DNA from 3 places in the Polymorphospora sp. NPDC051019 genome. Region 2 is predicted to be linked to each of the others. Evidence: riboswitches for the same ligand, from Rfam matches in the RefSeq annotation. Region 2 holds a riboswitch; each other region holds the start of a gene.
What was found. A riboswitch is a leader RNA that binds a small molecule or an ion and turns the genes downstream of it on or off. The one in region 2 is predicted to bind thiamine pyrophosphate.
Positions count from the first base shown of each region.

Region 1: linked by a shared signal. The riboswitch ahead of AB0M79_RS07390 (ECF transporter S component) and the one ahead of thiD (bifunctional hydroxymethylpyrimidine kinase/phosphomethylpyrimidine kinase) in region 2 are both predicted to bind thiamine pyrophosphate.
Region 3: linked by a shared signal. The riboswitch ahead of thiE (thiamine phosphate synthase) and the one ahead of thiD (bifunctional hydroxymethylpyrimidine kinase/phosphomethylpyrimidine kinase) in region 2 are both predicted to bind thiamine pyrophosphate.

Region 1 is NZ_JBFBCH010000003.1:79,138-84,025, forward strand. Features, by position in the region: gene AB0M79_RS07380 (energy-coupling factor transporter transmembrane component T) at 1-594, opposite strand, end outside; gene AB0M79_RS07385 (ABC transporter ATP-binding protein) at 597-2,021, opposite strand; gene AB0M79_RS07390 (ECF transporter S component) at 2,137-2,727, opposite strand; TPP riboswitch at 2,797-2,902, opposite strand; gene AB0M79_RS07395 (permease) at 3,162-4,103, shown strand; gene AB0M79_RS07400 (TIGR03943 family protein) at 4,117-4,866, shown strand; gene AB0M79_RS07405 (AAC(3) family N-acetyltransferase) at 4,886-4,888, shown strand, end outside.
Region 2 is NZ_JBFBCH010000009.1:279,414-284,301, reverse strand. Features, by position in the region: gene AB0M79_RS18830 (hypothetical protein) at 1-215, shown strand, start outside; gene AB0M79_RS18825 (P1 family peptidase) at 289-1,359, shown strand; gene thiD (bifunctional hydroxymethylpyrimidine kinase/phosphomethylpyrimidine kinase) at 1,356-2,225, opposite strand; TPP riboswitch at 2,280-2,378, opposite strand; gene AB0M79_RS18815 (XRE family transcriptional regulator) at 2,433-3,014, opposite strand; gene AB0M79_RS18810 (benzoate/H(+) symporter BenE family transporter) at 3,080-4,330, shown strand; gene AB0M79_RS18805 (hypothetical protein) at 4,299-4,643, opposite strand; gene AB0M79_RS18800 (hypothetical protein) at 4,725-4,888, opposite strand, start outside.
Region 3 is NZ_JBFBCH010000004.1:399,224-404,111, forward strand. Features, by position in the region: gene AB0M79_RS11020 (ATP-binding cassette domain-containing protein) at 1-751, shown strand, start outside; gene AB0M79_RS11025 (aldo/keto reductase) at 785-1,726, shown strand; TPP riboswitch at 1,778-1,885, shown strand; gene thiE (thiamine phosphate synthase) at 1,880-2,512, shown strand; gene thiO (glycine oxidase ThiO) at 2,509-3,591, shown strand; gene thiS (sulfur carrier protein ThiS) at 3,623-3,823, shown strand; gene AB0M79_RS11045 (thiazole synthase) at 3,823-4,602, shown strand; gene AB0M79_RS11050 (thiamine phosphate synthase) at 4,599-4,888, shown strand, end outside.

The sequences.
Region 1 (4,888 bases), on a different contig from region 2:
CAGCGCGAACGCCGTCGACGCGAACAGCCGCAGCCGGGCCACCGGGTTGCGGCCGGCGTCGACGCCGCGCGCGCGACGGGCCATCGAGAGCATCTGCCACTCCTGCGCCAGCAGCGGTATCAGCCGGAACGCGGCCAGCGCGCCGATCGCGAACCGGGCCGGCGCCTTCGCGTTCTGCACCAGGGCGTCGGCGAGGTCGGTCGGGTCGGTGGTGGCGAAGACGAACACGCCGGGCAGCGCGACGGCGACCATCCGCAGGGACAGGCCGAGCGCGGTGGCGAGGACACCGGTGGTGATCACCACCGGCCCGGCCGCGAAGAGCAGGGTGCCGGTGCGCTCGGCGGCGAAGACCGTCAGCGTCGCCGTGATGCCCAGCGCGCCGACCAGCAACGGCCAGGCCCGGCGCAGCAGCAGGCCGTAGCGGACGCCGAAGAGCGGCAGCACGGCCAGTTCGACGGCGATGGCGACGGCCGGGGCGACCGGGTCGAGGGTCGCGATCAGCGGCACCGAGAAGACCAGTGCGGCGGCGAGCTTGGCGACCGGGTTGCGCCGGGCCAGCGGCGCGTCCGACCGGGCGACCGGCCCGCCGGGCACCGTCACCGCCGCACCGCCGGGGCCACCTGGACGGTCCGGTCGGCGAGCGCGGCGACGAAGTCGGCGTCGTGGGTGACCGCGACGACGCCGTGCCCCGCGTCGCGCAGGCCGGCGAGCAGGTCGACCAGTTCGATCCAGGTACGCCGGTCCTGGCCGAACGTCGGCTCGTCGAGCACCAGCAGGCGCGGTGCGGTGGCCAGCGCGGTCGCCACGCTCAGCCGTCGTGCCTCGCCGCCGGAGAGCGTGTACGGGTTGGCGCCGGCGAGCCGGTCCAGCCGCAGCCGGGCCAGCAGAGTGTCCACGGTGGACTTGACGGCAGCGGGAGCGGCGCCGGTGCGGCGCGGCCCGAGCGCCAGCTCGTCGAAGACCGTGCCGGTGACGAACTGGTGCTCCGGGTCCTGGAAGACCGACCCGATCCGGCGGGTCAGCGCCGGTGCCCGCCAGCGGTGCGGCGGCCGGCGGTGGTCGGCACCGGCCAGGGCCGGCGTCGCCACCACCTGCCCGGTGCCCGGCCGGAGCAGCCCGCCGAGCAGCAGCGCCAGCGTCGACTTGCCGGCCCCGTTCGGCCCGAGTACGGCGACCGCCTCGCCGGCGCGTACGGCCAGGTCGGTCGGTGCCAGGCGGGGCGGCAGGCCGGCCGCCCCGGCGGTGAGCAGCACGTCGCCGGGTGCCGTCGTGGCCCGGCGGGCCGGGACCTGCCGGCCGGGCACCCACACCCCGCCGTCGGCCAGCGTGTCGCCGTGGCTGGCGAAGATCTGATCCGGTGCGCCGTCGGCGGTCACGCCGCCGGCCGGCGCCAGCACCACCACCCGGTCGACCAGCGGCAGCGCGTCGGCCACCCGGTGCTCGACCAGGATCATCGTGGTGTCCCGGCCGACCGCGCGATCGAGCGCGTCGCGTACCAGCGCCGCGCCGGCCGGGTCGAGGTTGGCCGTCGGTTCGTCGAGCAGCAGCAGGTCGGGGCGCAGGGCGAGGACGCCGGCCAGGGCGAGCCGCTGCTGCTCGCCGCCGGACAGCGCGGCGGTCGGCCGGTCCCGGTCGTAGGGGAAACCGACCCGGTGCAGCGCCTCGTCGACCCGGGGCCAGATCTCGCCGGCCGGCACCCCCCGGTTCTCCAGCCCGAACGCCACGTCGTCACCGGAGCGCGCCATCACGAGCTGGCTCTCCGGGTCCTGGAAGACGATGCCGACCCGCTCCCGCGACTTGCGCGGGTCGAGCCCGTCGATCTCGACGGTGCCCTCCTGCTCGCCGGAGTCCTCGGCGAGCAGCCCGGCGAGCGCGGCGAGCAGGGTGCTCTTGCCGGCCCCGGACGGGCCGAGCAGCAGCACCCGCTCGCCGTGCTCGACGCGCAGGTCGAGGCCGCGGACCGCCCACGCCCTACGGCCGGCGTGCCGCCACCCGAAGCCGCGCAGCTCGACGGTGCTCACCGGCGCCCCACCGGGCCGCCGGGTGCCGGGTCGCCGGGTGCCGGGCCGCCGGTCCAGGCCGAGTCCGGGTACGCGGGCGCCGCCGCGTACCCGGTCCTTGATCGGTGCATCCGGTTCAGACGGCGGTCCGCTCGCGGCCGGCCGGGAAGCGATCCAGGGCCCCGGTCCGGGCCAGCGCCCGGGTCAGCGCCCAGCCGCCGGCACCGGCGATCACGGCGGCGCTGATCACGGTGAAGACGAACATCGGGATCCGGAACGAGACGAGGTCGTAGCCGGCGTAGTAGCGGATCTGGTCGAAGACCGCGGCGGCCAGGCCGGCGAGCGCGCCGGAGACCACGGCCACCGGCAGCTTGAAGGAGCGGTAACGCAACGCGAGGAACGCGGCCTCCGCACCGAGGCCCTGGAAGGCGCCCTGCACGATGGCCAGGGCACCCCACTGGCTGCCGAGGATCACCGAGATGAACGCGGCGAGGAACTCGCAGTAGAACGCCGCCCCCGGCTTGCGGATCACCAGCCCGCCGATCACGCCGGGCAGCAGCCAGATGCCGTAGATGATGCCCTGGGCCCCCGGGAAGAAGGCGAAGGCGGGGTCGGTGGCGCTCCACACGAGGTTCCAGGCCCAGAAGATGACGCCGAACGCGACGGCGATCACCGACGCGACGACGATGTCGACCGTACGCCAGCGGCTGGCGGTGGGTTGTGTCATGGCTGTGCCTCCCAGTTCTTCGAGCGAACCAGGCAAGACGCACGCCACGACCGGACGGTCGTGGCGCGGCTGGAGAATCGACCGAACTCCCTGCGCTGGCATTACCCAGATCAGGTTCGAGGGTCTGCGGTGGTGTCCCGCACTCTCAGCGCTGTGCGCTCCCCTGTCGGATATGAAGTTGTGGCGCCGACGCTAGCACCGACGGTGATTTCGCGACAGCGCCGAGGTCGGATGTGGCCCCCGACACCTGGTCGCGCGGTAGGGTGGTCTGCCCCCACCGCGACCGTCCGTAGTGAAGGGACCAGCCTTCAGTGACCACGGCCAATGCCGCCCCCGACACCACGGGGGCCGGTCCCGCCAGCGGCACCGGACCGGCGGGCGGCGGCCCGCCCGACCCCGGACCACCACCGCGCCGCCCGCTCCTCGGCGACCGGATCGGCTCGGTCGAGGTGCTCGCCGCGCTGCTGCTCCTGCTGGTGGTCTTCCGGGGGCCGCTCTCGACCGCGATCTCCAGCCCGCGCCTGCAGACCTGGACGACCGTGTTCGTCTCGGTCATGGTGCAGGCGGTGCCGTTCCTGGTCTTCGGCGTCGTGCTCTCGGCCGTGATCGCGGTCTTCGTGCCCCGCTCGTTCTGGGCCCGGGCGCTGCCGCGACACCCGGCCCTGGCCGTACCGGTGGCCAGCGCCGCCGGCGTGGTCCTGCCCGGCTGCGAGTGCGGCGCGGTGCCGATCGCCGGCTCGCTGATCCGGCGCGGGGTCACCCCCGCCGCCGCCCTGGCGTTCCTGCTCGCCGCGCCGGCGATCAACCCGATCGTGCTCGCCTCGACCGCCGTCGCCTTTCCCGGCAGCCCGGAGATGGTGGTCGCCCGCGGCCTGGCCAGCATCGTCGTCGCGATGATCATGGGTTGGTTGTGGCTGCGGCTGGGCCGCGCCGACTGGATCCGGCTGCCGCACCGACCCGAACTCGACGGCATGTCCAAGGGCCGGGCGTTCTGGGCGGCCGTACGCCACGACGTGGTGCACGCCGGCGGCTTCCTGGTGCTCGGCGCGATGGCGGCGGCCTGCATCAACGTGCTGGTGCCGGAGCGCTGGCTGCAACTGGTCGCCGACAACCCGGTGCTGTCGGTGCTGGTGCTGGCCGTGCTCGCCGTGCTGCTGTCGATCTGCTCGGAGGCCGACGCCTTCGTCGCCGCGTCGCTGTCGCAGTTCTCGCTGACCTCCCGGCTGGTCTTCCTGGTCGTCGGCCCGATGGTGGACCTCAAGCTGGTGTCGATGCAGGCCGGCGTCTTTGGCCGGCGGTTCGCGTTCCGGTTCGCCCCGGCCACCTTCGTGGTGGCCGTACTGGTGGCCGTCGGGGTCGGTGTGGTGCTGCTGTGAGCGGAGGACGGCGATGAACCGGCGGGCCCAGGCCGTGGTGCTGCTGCTGCTCGGCGGCTCGGTACTCAAGGCCAGCTTCACCGACATGTACCTGCGCTACGTCAAGGAGGGGCTGCGGCCGTTCCTGATCGCCTCCGGTGTCCTGCTGGTCGCAGTCGCGGTGATGACGCTGCTGCACGACCTGCGCCCCCGGCCGGGCACCACCGGCGCCGGGCACGACCACGAGCACGACGACCACGGCCACGAGCACGGGGGCAAGGGGCACCACGAGCCGCGCGTCGGCTGGCTGCTGATCGCACCGGTGCTCGGCCTGCTGCTGGTCGCCCCGCCGGCGCTCGGCTCGTTCGCCGCCGGCCAGGCCGGCACCGCGCTATCCAGCCAGCGGGCCGACAGCTACCCGCCGCTGCCCGAGGGTGACCCGGCGAAGATCAGCGTGCTCGACTACGCGTCCCGGGCGATCTTCGACGGCGGCGCCTCGCTGACCGGCCGGACCGTGCAGCTCACCGGCTTCCTCGCCGAGGGGCCGGGCGGCGAACCGATCCTGGCCCGGATGATCCTGTCCTGCTGCGCCGCCGACGGGCGGCCGATCAAACTCGGGATGAGCGGCAACGTTCCGGTCGGGCTGCCCGCCGACAGTTGGGTCGAGGTGGTCGGCGGCTACACCGACCGCGTCATGACCGACCCGGTCAACGGCGAGGACATCCCCTACCTCCAGGTCGAGTCCTGGCGCCAGGTGGACCCGCCGAAACAGCAGTACGGGTAGCCGACGTACCGTGGCGGGAGTG
Region 2 (4,888 bases):
AGGTCTACGTGTGCCTGTGGTCGCACGCCGACGGCAGGCCCGGGCACATCCACTTCGTCGTCCAGCCGGTACGGCGCGAGGACATGGACGGCCACGACCGGTTCGGGCCGGCACTGCAGATGGCAATGTTCCAGGCCGGACAGACGCCTGATCCACGAGCGGTGACGGTGTTCGTCGAACGTTTACGCGACCACCTCGCGGCGGCGCCTTCCTGACCTGGTCGGGAGCATCCGGTCGTCGTGTGTGGGAGCTCGCCGACAGTACCCATGATTCGGGAGGCGTCCAGCCGTGCAGGAACCGCGTAGGGCCCGACAGCTCGGTATCGAGATCGGTGTGCTGCCGACGGGCGCCCACAACGCCATCACCGACGTGAGCGGCGTACGGGTCGGTCACACCACGATCGTGGCCGGCGACAGCATCCGTACCGGGGTGACCGCGGTCGTACCGGAGCAGCTGTTCACCCGGGCGGCGCTGCCGGCCGGGCTGTCGGTCGGGAACGGGTACGGCAAGATCGTGGGCTCGACCCAGGTAGCCGAGCTGGGCGAGATCGAGACACCGGTGTTGCTGACCGCGACCCTGTCGACGTTCCGGGTCGCGGACGCGTTGGTGACGTACCTGCTGGGGTTGCCCGGGCGGGAGGACGCGCAGTCGGTGAACCCGGTGGTCGCCGAAACCAACGACGGCTTCCTCTCCGACATCCGGGCGCGGCCGGTGACCGAGGAACACGTGCTCGCCGCCCTGCACGGTGCCACCGGTGGGCTGCCGGGCGAGGGGTGTGTCGGCGCCGGCACCGGCACCGGCGCCCTGGGGTTCAAGGCCGGAATCGGTACGTCGTCACGGGTGACCACGACCTCGCGCGGAGCGGCGACCGTCGGTGTCCTCGTCCAGTCGAACTTCTCCGGCGTACTGCGGGTGTGCGGGGTGCCGGTGTCGCGCGAGCGGATGGGCGTACCGGTGGCACCGGCGACGCCAGGAGCGGCGCCTGGGGCGGCCGCGGAGCATCCGGGCAACTCCTGCGTCATCGTGGTCGCGACCGACGCCCGCCTGGACGCGCGCCAGCTCGGCCGCCTCGCCCGGCGCGCCATCTTCGCGATGGGCCGGGTCGGGTCGGACTTCACCAGCGGCAGCGGAGACTACGCGCTGGCGTTCGCCACGGCCGAACCGGGCCTGCCGGTGCTGCCGGAGTCCGATGTGGATCCGTTGTTCACCGCCGTCCTCGAGGCGACCGAGGAGGCGCTGCTGAACTCGCTGTTCATGGCGACGACCACGGTCGGGTTCAACGGCCACGTCAGGTATGCCGTCCCGCACGACAGGTTGCTCGCGCTGCTCGGTGAGCGTGGTGTGGCCGGTACGGGCTAGGACCACGCTCCGTCTTGGCCGGCCCACAGGCCGGCGAAGTGGCTGATCGGGCCGTTGCCGTGGCCGACCCGCAGGGCCGCGCCGTGGGTGATGCTCTCGGTCAGCCAGCGCTTCGCCCGGTCGACGGCATGCTCCCAGCCGGGTGCCTGCGGGCGCAGGGTCGCCAGCGCCGACGACAGCGAGCAGCCGGTGCCGTGGGTGTTGGTCGTCTCGATCCGCTCACCGGGGAACTCGAAGAGGTCCCGGCCGCCGGACAGTCGCCCGCCGGCGTCGACCAGGGCGTCGGAGGCCGACCCGTCGGCGAGATGCCCGCCCTTGGCCAGGACGGTGACGCCGTACGTGGCGGACACCCGGTGTGCCTGCTCGAGTACGTCGTTCCACCGGGAGACCGTGGGCTCGTCGGCGAGGACGGCGAGTTCGGGGATGTTGGGCGTGACGAGGTCGGCGTGCCGGACGAGGTCCAGGATCGCGTCGACCGCGCGCTCGTCGAGCAGCCGGTCGCCGCTGGTGGCGACCATGACGGGGTCGAGGACCACGACCGGCGGCCGCTGCCGGCGGAGCCAGTCGGCGACCGCTTCGATGATGGTCGAGTTGGCGAGCATTCCGATCTTCACGGCGTCGATCTCGACGTCGTCGCTGACCGAGTCGAGTTGTTCGGTGAGGAACTCGACCGGCGGGATGTGCACCGAGCGGACTCCCATGGTGTTCTGGGCGACCAGGGCGGTGACCACCGCCATGCCGTATCCGCCGTTGGCGGCGATGCTCTTCAGGTCCGCCTGGATTCCGGCGCCGCCGGTCGGGTCCGTACCCGCGATGGAGAGGACGCGTGGTGTCTGCCGGTGGTCGGTCGGGTCAGTCGGGTGCATGGCCGCACGCCTTCCTGAAGGGAGCGGCGGCGCACCGGGCAATGGCGGACAGGCGTGGGCTCACCCGGACATCCCTTCGCTAGTACGAACTAGATCAGGTTCGACGGGTGTGATCTCAGCCCGCTCGAAGGGCGGGCACCCCGTGTCACTGCCGACATCGTATCCAGCCCGCGGGCCGGGTACGAGCCGTGAGACCGGGTGGCCCGGCTACGGGCGTCGCGACCGGCCGGGGTAGCGGATCAGCAGGCTCGCGTGGACCTCGTCGTTGCCGACCGCGCCGTAGACGTGGGGTACGTCGGAGATCCAGGTGATGTGCTGGCCGGTGCCGGCGAGGGCGGGCGCGCCGACGGGGCCGGCCCGGAGCAGTCCACTGAAGATGGTGACGTGTTCGGTCACACCCCGCTGGTGTGCCGGTGAGGTCTGCGGTGGTCCGGGCGGCACCCGCATCCGGTAGAGCTCGAAGGTGACGTCGCCCTCGTCGAAGACCTGGAGCAGGGTCGCCTCGACCGCCGTACCGCGGATCGTCGCGGCATCCGTGCCGGGGGCGGCGAGTACGGCGGCCAGCGGAACCCCGAGTTCGGCCGTCACCGCGTAGAGCGTCTCCAGGGTCGGGTTGCGGGTGCCGTTCTCCAGGCCGGACAGGGTCGCCTTGCCGACGCCGGCGCGTCGGGACAGGGCGGAGAGGGAGACGCCCCGCGCCTCCCGGAGTTCGCGGACCCGCCGGCCGACCTCGGCGCCCTCGCCGCCTCCGTCGACCGCCGGTCGGCGGCTTGTACGACGCGAATCCATCCGGCTATGGTGCATGACCGGAGCGTTCCGTTTGCGGAACGGCCTGGTCATGGGGAGGACCGTCGATGGAACGCCTGGCGCAACCGGTGCTGGCCGGTGTGGTGACCGCCCTCGTCGGCTTCGCCAGCTCTTTCGCGGTGGTGCTCGCCGGGCTGCGCGCCGTGGGCGCCACCGAGCGACAGGCCGCCTCCGGTCTCTTCGCCCTCTGTGTGGTGATGGGGCTGGTGGCGATCTGGCTGAGCCTGCGCCACCGGCTGCCGATCAGCGTCGCGTGGTCCACCCCGGGGGCCGCCCTGCTGGTGTCGACCGGGGCGGTCGAGGGCGGGTTCCCGGCGGCCGTGGGCGCGTTCCTGGTCTCGGCGCTGCTCATCGTGGCGGCGGGCCTGTTCCCGGCACTCGGGCGCTGGATCGCCGCCATCCCGCAGCCGATCGCCAGTGCCATGCTGGCCGGCGTACTCCTCAGCCTCTGCATCGCCCCGGTCCGGGCGCTGATCGACGTACCGCTGATGGCGGCGCCGGTGATCCTCACCTGGGCGCTGCTGACCCGGTTCGCCCGCCGGTGGGCGGTGCCCGCCGCGCTCGTCGTGGCCGTCGCCGCGATCGCGGTGTCCGGCCCGCCCGGCGGCCTGACCGGGGCGGCCCTGCTGCCGGTCCTCGAGTTCACCGCGCCGACCTGGAACGTGTCCGCCCTGGTCAGCGTCGCCCTGCCGCTCTTCGTCGTCACGATGGCCTCGCAGAACGTGCCCGGCATGGCGGTCCTGTCCAACTACGGCTACCGGGCGCCGCTGCGCCCGATCCTGGTCGGCACCGGGATCGCCAGCGGCCTGACGGCGCCCGCCGGTGGTCACGTCATCAACCTCGCCGCGATCACCGCCGCCCTGGTGGCCGGCCCGGACGCCCACCCCGACCGGGACCGCCGGTGGATCGCCGCGATGACGTCGGGCATCGGCTACGTCGTACTCGGGCTGACGGCCGGGCTGGCCACGGCGTTCGTGCTGCTCTCCCCGCCGGTGCTGGTCGAGGCGGTGGCCGGGCTCGCGCTGCTGGGTGCGTTGGCCTCCGCCCTCGCCGCGGCGGTGGCCGCGCCCGAGGGGCGGGAGGCGGCGGCGGTGACCTTCGTGGTGACCGCGTCCGGCCTGTCGGTGCTGGGGATCGGGGCGGCGTTCTGGGGGCTGGTCGCCGGTGGGTTCATGCTGTTGCTGATGCGTAGCCGCAACCGCGTCGCCGCCGAGCCGCCCGCGCCGAAGCCGGCCACGACGCCGGAGCGCACCGAACCGCAGCCGCTCAGCGTCCGGACGTCAGCTGATCCGTCCTGACCTTGAGCAGTACGACGTCGCCGGTCACCTCGGCGATCTGGTCGGCCGCCACGTAGTGGTCGGGAGTGCCGTCGACGCGCAGGTATCCGGCCCGGAGCAGGCGGGCGGCGGCATCCGGGGGCACGTCCGGCGCCGCCGGTGTCTCGACCTCGGACAGGCCCTCACCGGCGCCGTCCGGCGGCGCCTGCAGCGTCACCGCGTTGGGGTCGCCGGGCCGGGACGCGGCGACCCGGCCGATCTCCGCCCCGGTCGCGTCGACGACGCGCATTCCGGACTCGACCTCGGCGAACGGCGGATCGACTGGTGCTCGCATGGCGCCTCGGTACCCCGGGCGGATGCCGCCAAACCCGGCGGCCGCGCCCACCGGGCCATTCCCTTCACCGGGCCGTCCCGTTCACCAGGCGGTCGGGCGGGCGGAGAGTTCCCGCCAGGTGCCGGGACCGTCGAGCAGGGCGCGTACGGCGTCGAGGGCGTCGTCCTCGCTGTCGAACTCGTAGAAGCGGGAGACGCCCTCGGCGCCCCCCGCGCGCTGCTCCACGTGCCACCGGTCGCCGTCGG
Region 3 (4,888 bases), on a different contig from region 2:
GTTCGAGGAGGCCGGCCCGCCGCCGCTGCCGCCGAAGGACCAGGCCGTCCGGATGCGGCTCACCGGCGGCCGTACCGGCAAGCGGGCCGTCATGTGCGAGCAGCTCGAACTCGACGGCCTGACGTACCCGTTCGACGTGGAGATCTGGTACGGCGACCGGGTCGCGGTCCTCGGCGCCAACGGCACCGGGAAGTCGCACTTCCTGCGGCTGCTCGCCCGCGGCGGCACCGACCCCGACCCGGCGAACGTGCCGGTCGACGTCGGGGTGACACTGGCGCCGGTCGCGCACAACGGTGTTGTACGGCTCGGGGCCCGGGTGCGGCCCGGTCACTTCTCACAGACCCACGACCGGCCGGAACTGATGGCGAAGACCCTGGTCGAGGTGTTGTGGCGCGGCGACGACCACCGGGACGGGATGGACCGGCACGCGGCGATGGCGGCGCTGGGCCGCTACGAGCTGGCCGGGCAGGGCGACCAGCGGTTCGGCACGCTGTCCGGCGGTCAGCAGGCCCGGTTCCTCGTGCTGCTGCTGGAGCTGTCCGGGGCGACCCTGCTGCTGCTCGACGAGCCGACCGACAACCTCGACCTGGCCAGCGCCGAGGCACTCGAAGAGGGGCTGCGGGCCTTCGACGGCACGGTGGTGGCGGTGACCCACGACCGGTGGTTCAGCCGGTCGTTCGACCGCTTCGTCCTCTTCCGCGGCGACGGCGAGGTGGTCGAGGTGCCCGAACCGGTCTGGGACGTCGCCTGACACCGTCCCGCATAGGCTCGCGACATGACTGAGATGCGCTACCGCCGGTTGGGTGACTCCGGGCTCGTGGTGTCCGTGGTCGGCATCGGCTGCAACAACTTCGGACGCAAGCTCGACGCCGCCGGCACGAAGGCGGTCGTGGACGCCGCGATCGACGCCGGGATCAACCTCTTCGACACCGCCGACATCTACGGCAACCCGCACGGCGCCTCCGAGGAGCAGCTTGGCGCGGCCCTGCGCGGGCGCCGGGACGAGGTGGTGGTGGCCACCAAGTTCGGCATGAACATGGAGGGGGCCAACGGCGCCGACCGGGGTGCCCGCGGAGCCCGCCGGTACATCGTCCGGGCCGTCGAGGCGTCGCTGCGCCGGCTCGGCACCGACCACATCGACCTCTACCAGATGCACGAGCCCGATCCGGCGACGCCGATCGAGGAGACGCTGTCGGCGCTCGACGATCTCGTCCGCGCCGGGAAGGTCCGTTACCTCGGCAACTCCAACTTCGCCGGCTGGCAGATCGCCGACGCCGAGTGGACCGCCCGGACCCGGAACCTGACCCGGTTCGTCAGCGCCCAGAACCACTACAGCCTCATCGAACGGGACGCCGAGACCGAGGTCGTGCCGGCCTGCGAGCGGTTCGGGCTGGGCCTCCTGCCGTTCTTCCCGCTGGCCAGTGGCCTGCTCAGCGGCAAGTACCGGCGGGGCGAGAGCGCGCCGCAGGGCACCCGGCTGGCCGAGGACCGGTGGGCCAAGCGGCTGGCCGCCGCGCCCTGGGACCTGATCGAGTCACTGGAGAAGTTCGCCGCGGAGCGCGGCCGCAACCTGCTCGACGTCGCCATCGGCGGGCTCGCCGCCCGCCCCGCGGTCACCTCCGTGATCGCCGGGGCGACCACCCCCGACCAGGTACGCGCCAACGCGCGGGCCGGTGCCTGGGAGCCGTCCGCCGAAGACCGGGAGGCGCTCGCCACCCTGCTCTGACCTGGTCCCCCCTTTACGGGGACCGGACGGCAGACGTACTCTCGGTCGCGGAAGTGACCCACGGGAGCCCGGTGCACCGGGCTGAGAGGGGGGCTGCAGCCCCCGACCGTCGAACCTGATCCGGGTAATGCCGGCGCAGGGAGGAGTGCTGCTGTGCCGTCTTTCGGACGACTGCATCTCGTGACCGACACCCGGCCGGGCCGGGATCCGCTCGCCGTCGTACGGGCCGCCCTGTCCGCCGCCGGCGCCGAACTCGTCGTACAGGTCCGGGTCGAGGACCTGGCGAGCGACCGGGAGGCGTACGACCTGGCCGGCCGGGTCACCGACCTGTGCGCGGCGGCCGGAGCGACCTGCCTGGTCAACGACCGCCTGCATGTCGCGCTCGCGGTCGGCGCCGCCGGCGGCCACGTGGGCGCGCTCGACCTGCCCGTCGACGCGGCCCGCCGGGTGCTCGGCCCGGACGCGGTGCTCGGCGCCACCGCGCGTACCGGGGAGGCGGGGCGGGCGGCGGTGGCGGCCGGGGCGACCTATCTCGGCGTCGGGCCCTGCTACCCGACGTCGACCAAGGACGGGCTGCCGGCCCCGATCGGGCCGGCCGGGATCGCCGCGGTGGCCGGCGCGGTCGACGTGCCGGTCATCGCGATCGGCGGGGTGACCGCGGCCAGCGCCCCGGAACTCGTCGCGGCCGGCGCGTACGGCGTGGCCGTCGTCGGCGCCGTCTCGTCGGCCGCCGACCCGGCCCGGGCCACCGCCGAACTGCTCGCCGCGATCACGGCCGTCCGATGAGGCCGGACGTCGCCGTCGTCGGCGCCGGGCCGATCGGACTCGCCATCGCATGGCGCTGCGCCGCCCGGGGGATGAGCGTGGTCGTCCACGACCCGGCCCCCGGTTCGGGTGCGTCGGACGTGGCGGCCGGGATGCTGGCCCCGGTGGCCGAGGCGTACTTCGGCGAGGAGGAGCTGACCTCGCTGCTGGTCGCCTCCGCCGCCCGCTGGCCCGGCTTCGCCGCCGAACTCGCGCGGGCCGCCGGCACCGAGGTCGGCTATCGCGACGAGGGCACCCTCGTGGTGGCCCTCACCGCCGACGACCTGGCCGAGGCGGAGCGGCTGTGGACGTACCAGCGGGGGCTGGGGCTGCCGATCACGGTGCTGCGCCCGGCGGAGTTGCGGGCCCGCGAGCCCGGGCTCTCGCCGCGGGTGCGCGGTGGCGGGTATGCGCCCGACGACCACCAGGTCGACCCCCGGCGCCTGGTCGTCGCCCTCGCGGCGGCGGCGCGGCGGGCCGGGGTACGCGTCGAGCCGACCACGGTCACTGATCTGTCCACGGTGGACGCGGGCACGGTGGTGGTCGCCAACGGCGTCGGCGCGGCCGCACTGGCCGGCGTGCCGGTCCGGCCGGTCAAGGGCCAGGTGCTGCGCCTGCGCGCGCCGGACGGTGCCGCGCCCGGCTTCCAGCACGTGATCCGGGGCTACGCCGACCGGCGGCACGTCTACCTCGTGCCGCGCGCCGACGGCGAAGTGGTGGTCGGGGCGACCGTCGAGGAACGGCTCGATGACACCGTCACGGCGGGGGCCGTACTCGATCTGCTGCGGGCCGCGACCGACCTGCTGCCGGAGATCGCCGAATACCACCTCACCGAGACCCGGGTCGGCTGGCGGCCCGGTACGCCGGACAACGCCCCGATCATCGGTGCGCTGCCCGGCCGGCCGGGAGTGGTCGTGGCCACCGGGCACTACCGGCACGGCATCGTGCTGACGCCGCTGACCGCCGACCTGGTCGCGGACCTCGTCACGACCGGGGTCCCCGACCCGGTGCTGGACCCGTTCGGGCCGGCCCGCTTCACCACCGATCCGACGCCGAACTGAGAGCGGAGGCACACCCGTGCCGGACGATCCGATCGAACTCACCGTCAACGGGGCCACCCGCCCCTTCGCAGCCGGTACGACCGTCGCCGCGGTCGTCGCCGCGTCGACCACCCAGCACCGCGGTGTGGCGGTGGCCGTCAACGGCGAGGTGGTGCCGAGGGGCGCCTGGCCGGCGACCACGCTGCGGCCCGGCGACCGGGTCGAGGTGCTGACCGCGGCCCAGGGCGGCTGATCGCGGTGTCGTCGTTCGAACTCGGCGGGCAGACCTTCACCTCGCGACTGATCCTCGGCACCGGCGGTGCCGCGAACCTCCACGTGCTGGAACGGGCCATCCGGGCGTCCGGCACCGAACTGGTCACGCTCGCGCTGCGCCGGGTCGACACCGCCGCCACCATGCAGGGCGGGCTGCTCGACCTGCTCGACCGGTGCGGGGTACGGCTGCTGCCGAACACCGCCGGCTGCTACACCGCCACCGAGGCGGTGAAGGTCGCCCACCTGGCCCGCGAGGCGTTCGAGACGGACTGGGTGAAGCTGGAGGTCATCGGGGACGAGCGCACCCTGCTGCCGGACGGGGTGGAACTCCTCGCCGCCGCCGAATGCCTGGTCGCCGACGGGTTCACCGTGCTGCCGTACACCTCCGACGACCCGGTGCTGGCCCGCCGGCTGGCCGACGTCGGCTGTGCCGCGGTCATGCCGGCCGGGGCGCCGATCGGGTCCGGGCTCGGCATCAGCAACGAGCACCACATCCGGCTGATCACACAGTCGGTGGACGTACCGGTGATCCTCGACGCGGGCATCGGCACCGCGTCCGACGCCGCCCGGGCGATGGAACTCGGCTGCGCCGGCGTGCTGCTGGCCAGCGCGGTGACCCGGGCCGCCGACCCGGAGCGGATGGCGACGGCGATGCGGCACGGGGTCGAGGCCGGATGGCTGGCCGCCGGTGCCGGCCGGATCGCCCGCCGGTCCCACGCCCTGGCGTCCACACCGGACGACGGGCGGCCACAACTGTGACCGGACCGGGCGGCGTCGTCGTCCTCACCGACCGTCGGCTGGCCCACCGGCCACTGGTCGACGTGGTGCGGGGCTGTGTCGACGGCGGCGCCCGGTGGGTCGTGCTGCGGGAACGGGACCTTTCCCGGGCCGAGCGGACCAGGCTCGCGGACCGGCTGCGCGCCGTGCTCGCTACGGTCGGCGGGCGACTGGTCGTCGCCGGCCCCGACCCGCTGGGCGGCGACGCCGTGCACCTGGCCACCGCCGACCCGTATCCGTCGCCGGCGCCGTCGCTGGTCGGCCGGTC